Regions from separate parts of the Paenibacillus borealis genome, predicted to be linked through region 1. Evidence: a T-box and tRNA genes for the amino acid it is inferred to sense, from the RefSeq annotation. Region 1 holds a T-box; the other holds one or more tRNA genes.

Region 1 (3,183 bases):
GTAGAAGTGATACGTTCCCGGATCGTCGAAATTAACAGTCTGCTTAACCAGCCGGAGTCCCAGCACGCCTGCATAAAAGTCCATATTTTCCTGCGGATGGCCGACTATTGCGGTGATATGATGAATGCCCATAGTTTGTTTGTTCATTTGAATTCACTCCTGTTTTGATTTATTTGAGTAGCAACTAATATAGCCTATATATCTTTACTTTAAGATATTAGGTCAAATATTATCTTTAAGTTAAGATATTTTATATTATCACTTTACTTTTTATTAATCGGCTTGTCAAGCACCTGTCTATATCTATTACTATTTACAATCCTGCACAAAATGCAACATTCTCCTCCCTAAAACATCCATAATCGAAAATTGTTGTACGGAATGCAGCATTCCGCCTCCTCCAAGCCGCTGAAAGAGACAAATCCTGCATTTCATACAACAATCCCCTCGAAAACTTAGGTATTTATGAAATCAAAGTTGCAATATATACAGCATTATATAGCTTTATAATGTGAGCCTTAAATAAGCTTTTTTTCATAAAAACACAAAGTCAGCTTGTCGTTGATCTCTTTGGTCTCACCCGTTCTTCTGTAACCCAGCTTCTCATACAGGTAGCAGTTCCTTTCCTCTTGCATGATGGTAGCCAGCCCCCAGACTGTAGCGTCAGCATAGATTTTCTCGATCTGGGCGAACACCTGCTGGGCTATGCCTTGGCCTTGATATTCCGGCAAGATAAATATTTGGCCGAGCCAATATTTCTGCTCATCTGTCTTTTTGACTCTGATACTGCCTGCCGCGACACCGGCATACCGGATGATGTAATAATCTACAGAAGCCTGATTGATCCGTTCCGCCACTCTCTCCACAGTTTCATTGGCCGGGTTCGTTTCATGATCCTGATATTTCTCGAGCAGAGGCATGAATGCCCGGGTTTGCATTTCATGAATCGCTGGCGCATCTTCCACTACCGCTGTACTTAACGTAACTTCCATTCTATGTACCTCCAGATTTTATACAAAATATACATAATCCAAGTGCTCGCCGTCCAGTCCGGCAATATGATTATTCGGTCTTCTGCGCGACAGGGTGAATCCGATGCTCTCATACATCCGCCGGGCGGGGATTAGATCATCATTCGTCGTTACAATAATTTTCCGGACTTCATTGTGGAGGATTCTATTCACTGCTTCTTGAAGCTGCATTTTACTGTAACCCTTACCTTTGTGTGCTGAAGCAATGCAGTTATGGCCTATTTCCGCAACCTCAGGCAGGTTCCTCGGGTCCCAGGAAACAAAGCCGATGGCTTCACCGTGTAGCGTTGTGATGAACCCGTATTTATCGGCAATTTGCAGATTATCAAAGAAAAAGTTGTCAAAATCCCGCCATTCAGCAAGGCAGCTTTGCTCATACCGGCAATCAATGGCATAGGCGTCTTTCAATAGTTCAAAGAGTGTTCCCCGCCCGAACTCACTTATTTTTCTATATTCTATTCCCATGGCTCCCCCCATTTCTTCTTTAAATACACTTACAAACATTACAATGAAATACATTATTCCACCATGATATATTGCATGTAAGTTCTTGAATACAAACTGACGGCACTTCACTAAGGAAGCCCTGCCAATTGACATTCACCCATAGATGTTGTAAAAATACAGTAATACAATTTTATACAACTATGCAATGACGAAGAGAGTACGCATAACGAATACTCCAGAGAGCTGATGATCGCTGCGAATCAGTGTAGGGATTATGCCGAAGTGGGCTTCTGAGCATCCAAACCGAACCTTCAGGAAGTAGGCTTTGGCGAAAGTCTCATCGTTACAAGAGACGCGTATTCAGACATATAGTGTTTGTCGCGATACGTTCAAGCGGGTCCGGATCACAATCCGGGCTAATTAAGGTGGTACCACGGGGTTTTCTCGTCCTTTTCAGGATGAGAGGACCCCTTTTTGATTTTTATAAACGGAGGGATAACATGAGCAAGGAAATTGTATTAACCGGAATTAAGCCTACAGGCAAAGTCCATCTGGGGAATTACATCGGTGCCATCAAGCCTGCACTGCAACTCGCCGGGGCCGGTGATTGTACTTCACTTTATTTTATCGCTGACTATCATGGATTAACTTTCATTCAGGACAGAGAAGAGTTTAATCATCTGTCTTACAGCATTGCAGGCACATGGCTGGCATTGGGACTGGACCCGGACCGGGTGATTTTCTATAGACAGTCTGATGTGCCGGAGATCTTCGAGCTGAGCTGGATTCTGGCCTGCCTGACCTCCAAAGGTCTGATGAACCGTGCCCATGCGTACAAAGCCATTCATGAACAAAATATTCAATTAGGCGTGGATGCGGATACCGGAGTCAATATGGGCCTGTTCACTTATCCGGTTCTGATGGCAGCGGACATTCTGCTGTTTCAATCAGACAAGGTTCCTGTCGGTAAAGACCAGATTCAGCATGTGGAGATCGCCAGAGATATTGCCGAAGGCTTCAACCGCATTTATGGAGATACCTTCAAGCTGCCTGATTATATGGTAGATGAGAGTACAGCGGTCATCCCTGGCCTTGACGGGAGAAAAATGAGCAAAAGCTACAATAATACGATTCCGCTGTTCGAAACACCAGAGAACCTGAAGAAGCTGATCAGCAAAATCAAAACGGACTCTACGCCTCCCCAGGAGCCGAAAGACCCGGATACGTCTAATATTTTCTTGCTGTACAAAGAGTTTGCGGCTCCCGCTCAAGTACAGGATTTCAGGAACCAATATCTAAGCGGCATCAGCTGGGGCGAGGCCAAGCAGGAGCTGTTTCAGGTGATCAATGCTGCACTGGAGGAGCCCCGGAAGAAATACCATGAGTTAATGGCAGAGCCGGAACAGATCGACGCCATCCTGTGTGAAGGTGCCCGGAAGGCAAGAGCCCTAGCTGCACCTCTGCTTGCCCAGGTCAAATCCAGGATCGGACGCTATAAATAGATCCCCAGAGCGGAGTTTGACTCAAACAGGTGATATGGTAAAATTATCTAATCTATACCTGATATAAAATAGACTGGTGGGAGGAATATCGGTGAACGCACGTAACTCAACGTATAATTTCCAGAATGTCAGTATCGGAGCAGAAGCTGAACTGCTGCGCTTGCAGGAACAAGCTTTGATGGGCTGGAATAAAGAGTACCGCA
Region 2 (3,183 bases), 3.8 Mb from region 1:
AGCTTGATATTGAATTTGGGTACGATCTGTACAGGATAGGTGGGAGCCGTTGAGGCAGGAGCGCAAGCTTCTGCGGAGGCGCCGTTGGGATACCACCCTGATCGTATCTAGGTTCTAACCTAGTACCCTAAGCGGGTACGGGGACCGTGTCAGGCGGGCAGTTTGACTGGGGCGGTCGCCTCCTAAAGAGTAACGGAGGCGTTCAAAGGTTCCCTCAGAATGGTTGGAAATCATTCGCAGAGTGCAAAGGCATAAGGGAGCTTGACTGCGAGACCTACAAGTCGAGCAGGGACGAAAGTCGGACTTAGTGATCCGGTGGTACCGCATGGAAGGGCCATCGCTCAACGGATAAAAGCTACCCTGGGGATAACAGGCTTATCTCCCCCAAGAGTCCACATCGACGGGGAGGTTTGGCACCTCGATGTCGGCTCATCGCATCCTGGGGCTGAAGTAGGTCCCAAGGGTTGGGCTGTTCGCCCATTAAAGCGGTACGCGAGCTGGGTTCAGAACGTCGTGAGACAGTTCGGTCCCTATCTGTCGTGGGCGCAGGAAATTTGAGAGGAGCTGTCCTTAGTACGAGAGGACCGGGATGGACGTACCGCTGGTGCATCAGTTGTTCCGCCAGGAGCATGGCTGAGTAGCTACGTACGGACGGGATAAGCGCTGAAAGCATCTAAGCGTGAAGCCCCCCTCAAGATGAGATTTCCCAATTAGTAAGACCCCTTGAAGACGACGAGGTAGATAGGTTGGAGGTGGAAGTGCAGTAATGCATGGAGCTGACCAATACTAATCGGTCGAGGGCTTATCCAAAAATCTACAACGCAGATTCGTTTCGGATTCAGTTTTCAGGCGATCAAGCCTGATATGTATATTCCCTGATAGCTCAGTTGGTAGAGCACTCGACTGTTAATCGAGTTGTCACAGGTTCGAGTCCTGTTCGGGGAGCCATCTGGAGAGGTGTCCGAGTTTGGCCGAAGGAGCACGATTGGAAATCGTGTAGGCGCCACAAGCGTCTCGAGGGTTCGAATCCCTCTCTCTCCGTAGCAATACCTTCCCTGTAAAGGGATGTGAAGTAGAATTATTTAATAGCATGGCTCGTTGGTCAAGGGGTTAAGACACTTCCCTTTCACGGAGGTAACATGGGTTCGAATCCCATACGAGTCATATATGGAGGCTTAGCTCAGCTGGGAGAGCATCTGCCTTACAAGCAGAGGGTCGGGGGTTCGAACCCCTCAGCCTCCACCATCTATCTTTAACAGAATAGATCTTTACCATTGACGCGGGGTGGAGCAGCCCGGTAGCTCGTCGGGCTCATAACCCGAAGGCCGCAGGTTCAAATCCTGCCCCCGCAACCAATTTGGAACCGTGGTGTAGTTGGCCTAACATGCCTGCCTGTCACGCAGGAGATCGCGGGTTCGAATCCCGTCGGTTCCGCCATCTTTATTGCTTCAGGGATGAGAATTCCCAGGGCTCGTTGAAGCATAGGCATCGTAAGGAATACATCGCAATCTCGTAACGGAGTGAAGAGTATCCCGTCGGTTCCGCCATTTTCATAAAAAGTGTTTGGCTCGGTAGCTCAGTCGGTAGAGCAAAGGACTGAAAATCCTTGTGTCGGGGGTTCGATTCCCTCCCGCGCCACCATATTTCTTACAACTTAATATGCCGGTGTAGCTCAATTGGTAGAGCAACTGACTTGTAATCAGTAGGTTGGGGGTTCAAGTCCTCTCGCCGGCACCATCCTCGGAGGCTTAGCGAAGTGGCCAAACGCATCAGACTGTAAATCTGCTCACGTACGTGTTCGGTGGTTCGAATCCATCAGCCTCCACCATTTTTAGGGGCATAGTTTAAAGGTAGAACAACGGTCTCCAAAACCGTTGGTGTGGGTTCAATTCCTGCTGCCCCTGCCAAGTAATATCATATAAAAGTATAATATGGCGACCGTGGCGAAGGGGTTAACGCACCGGATTGTGGTTCCGGCATTCGTGGGTTCGAGACCCATCGGTCGCCCCATTTCTTTTATAAGAGTTAGAAGGCATTGCACTACAATAGTATAATATGGCGACTGTGGCGAAGGGGTTAACGCACCGGATTGTGGTTCCGGCATTCGTGGGTTCGAGACCCATCAGTCGCCCCATTTTATTAAATCAAATGTTGGGGATTAGCCAAGCGGTAAGGCAACGGACTTTGACTCCGTCATTCATAGGTTCGATTCCTATATCCCCAGCCATTATATGCGGACGTGGCTCAGCGGTAGAGCATCGCCTTGCCAAGGCGAGGGTCGCGGGTTCGATTCCCGTCGTCCGCTCCATTTTTTATTTGGTGCCATAGCCAAGTGGTAAGGCAAAGCTCTGCAAAAGCTTTATCCCCAGTTCAAATCTGGGTGGCACCTCCATTATTTTTCTTAGAACTAATTCAATAGTTTGTATACGCCGGCGTGGCGGAATGGCAGACGCGCTCGACTCAAAATCGAGTGGGAAACCGTGGAGGTTCGAGTCCTCTCGCCGGTATTCAAATAAAAAGCTTGCAGGAGTGCTTAATAAAGCATTCTGCAGGCTTTTTTAATGTCATTGATATAACTACACCAAAGCTCCGGAACCCAAGGAAATGGATTCCGGAGCTGTATTACTTAGCTGAACGAGATAATGTTTAATACGATCTAGCCTTATGGAAGCACATTACCCGCAGCGCGGTAGATCTCGTACCATTCCTGGCGGCTGAGCGTAATATCCGAAGCTTTGGCGATGTCGAGCAAACGCTTAGTGTTGGTGGTGCCGACAATCGGCTGCATCTTAGCCGGATGGCGCAGAAGCCAGGCAATGGCAATAGCCGTATCGGCTACCCCTTTTTCCGCAGCCAGACGGTTAATGACTTCATTCAGCTCCGGGAACTTCTCGTTGCCGAGGAATACGCCTTCAAAGAAACCGTATTGGAATGGCGACCAAGGCTGAATGGTCATATCATGCAGGCGGCTGTATTCCAGGATGCCTCCATCATGGACTACGGATCCTGAGTTGGTCATATTGACGTTAATTCCGGAATCGATCATGCCGGTGACCATTACGCTGAGCTGAAGCTGGTTAAACAGCAGGGGCTGCTTCACGTTCTTTTTCAGCAATTCAATCTGCAGGGGATTCTGGTTGCTGACGCCGAAGTGTTTAACCAAACCTCTGCTCTCCAGCTGAT

The links. A T-box is a leader RNA that pairs with one kind of tRNA and senses whether it is charged. The one in region 1 lies ahead of PBOR_RS13695 (tryptophan--tRNA ligase), so its partner is inferred to be a tRNA-Trp.
Region 2: it encodes a tRNA-Trp, which carries the amino acid that the T-box ahead of PBOR_RS13695 (tryptophan--tRNA ligase) is inferred to sense. The anticodon was not compared.

Annotation. Positions count from the first base shown of each region.
Region 1 is NZ_CP009285.1:3,326,207-3,329,389, reverse strand. It holds gene PBOR_RS13710 (ring-cleaving dioxygenase) at 1-147, opposite strand, end outside; gene PBOR_RS13705 (GNAT family N-acetyltransferase) at 519-992, opposite strand; gene PBOR_RS13700 (GNAT family N-acetyltransferase) at 1,011-1,496, opposite strand; T-box leader at 1,675-1,933, shown strand; gene PBOR_RS13695 (tryptophan--tRNA ligase) at 1,979-2,980, shown strand; gene PBOR_RS13690 (class I SAM-dependent methyltransferase) at 3,072-3,183, shown strand, end outside.
Region 2 is NZ_CP009285.1:7,153,712-7,156,894, reverse strand. It holds rRNA gene PBOR_RS30225 (23S ribosomal RNA) at 1-810, shown strand, start outside; tRNA gene PBOR_RS30220 (tRNA-Asn) at 873-948, shown strand; tRNA gene PBOR_RS30215 (tRNA-Ser) at 952-1,041, shown strand; tRNA gene PBOR_RS30210 (tRNA-Glu) at 1,093-1,164, shown strand; tRNA gene PBOR_RS30205 (tRNA-Val) at 1,170-1,245, shown strand; tRNA gene PBOR_RS30200 (tRNA-Met) at 1,279-1,355, shown strand; tRNA gene PBOR_RS30195 (tRNA-Asp) at 1,360-1,437, shown strand; tRNA gene PBOR_RS30190 (tRNA-Phe) at 1,566-1,641, shown strand; tRNA gene PBOR_RS30185 (tRNA-Thr) at 1,662-1,737, shown strand; tRNA gene PBOR_RS30180 (tRNA-Tyr) at 1,743-1,828, shown strand; tRNA gene PBOR_RS30175 (tRNA-Trp) at 1,834-1,907, shown strand; tRNA gene PBOR_RS30170 (tRNA-His) at 1,935-2,010, shown strand; tRNA gene PBOR_RS30165 (tRNA-His) at 2,059-2,134, shown strand; tRNA gene PBOR_RS30160 (tRNA-Gln) at 2,153-2,227, shown strand; tRNA gene PBOR_RS30155 (tRNA-Gly) at 2,234-2,308, shown strand; tRNA gene PBOR_RS30150 (tRNA-Cys) at 2,319-2,392, shown strand; tRNA gene PBOR_RS30145 (tRNA-Leu) at 2,429-2,507, shown strand; gene PBOR_RS30140 (aldo/keto reductase) at 2,663-3,183, opposite strand, start outside.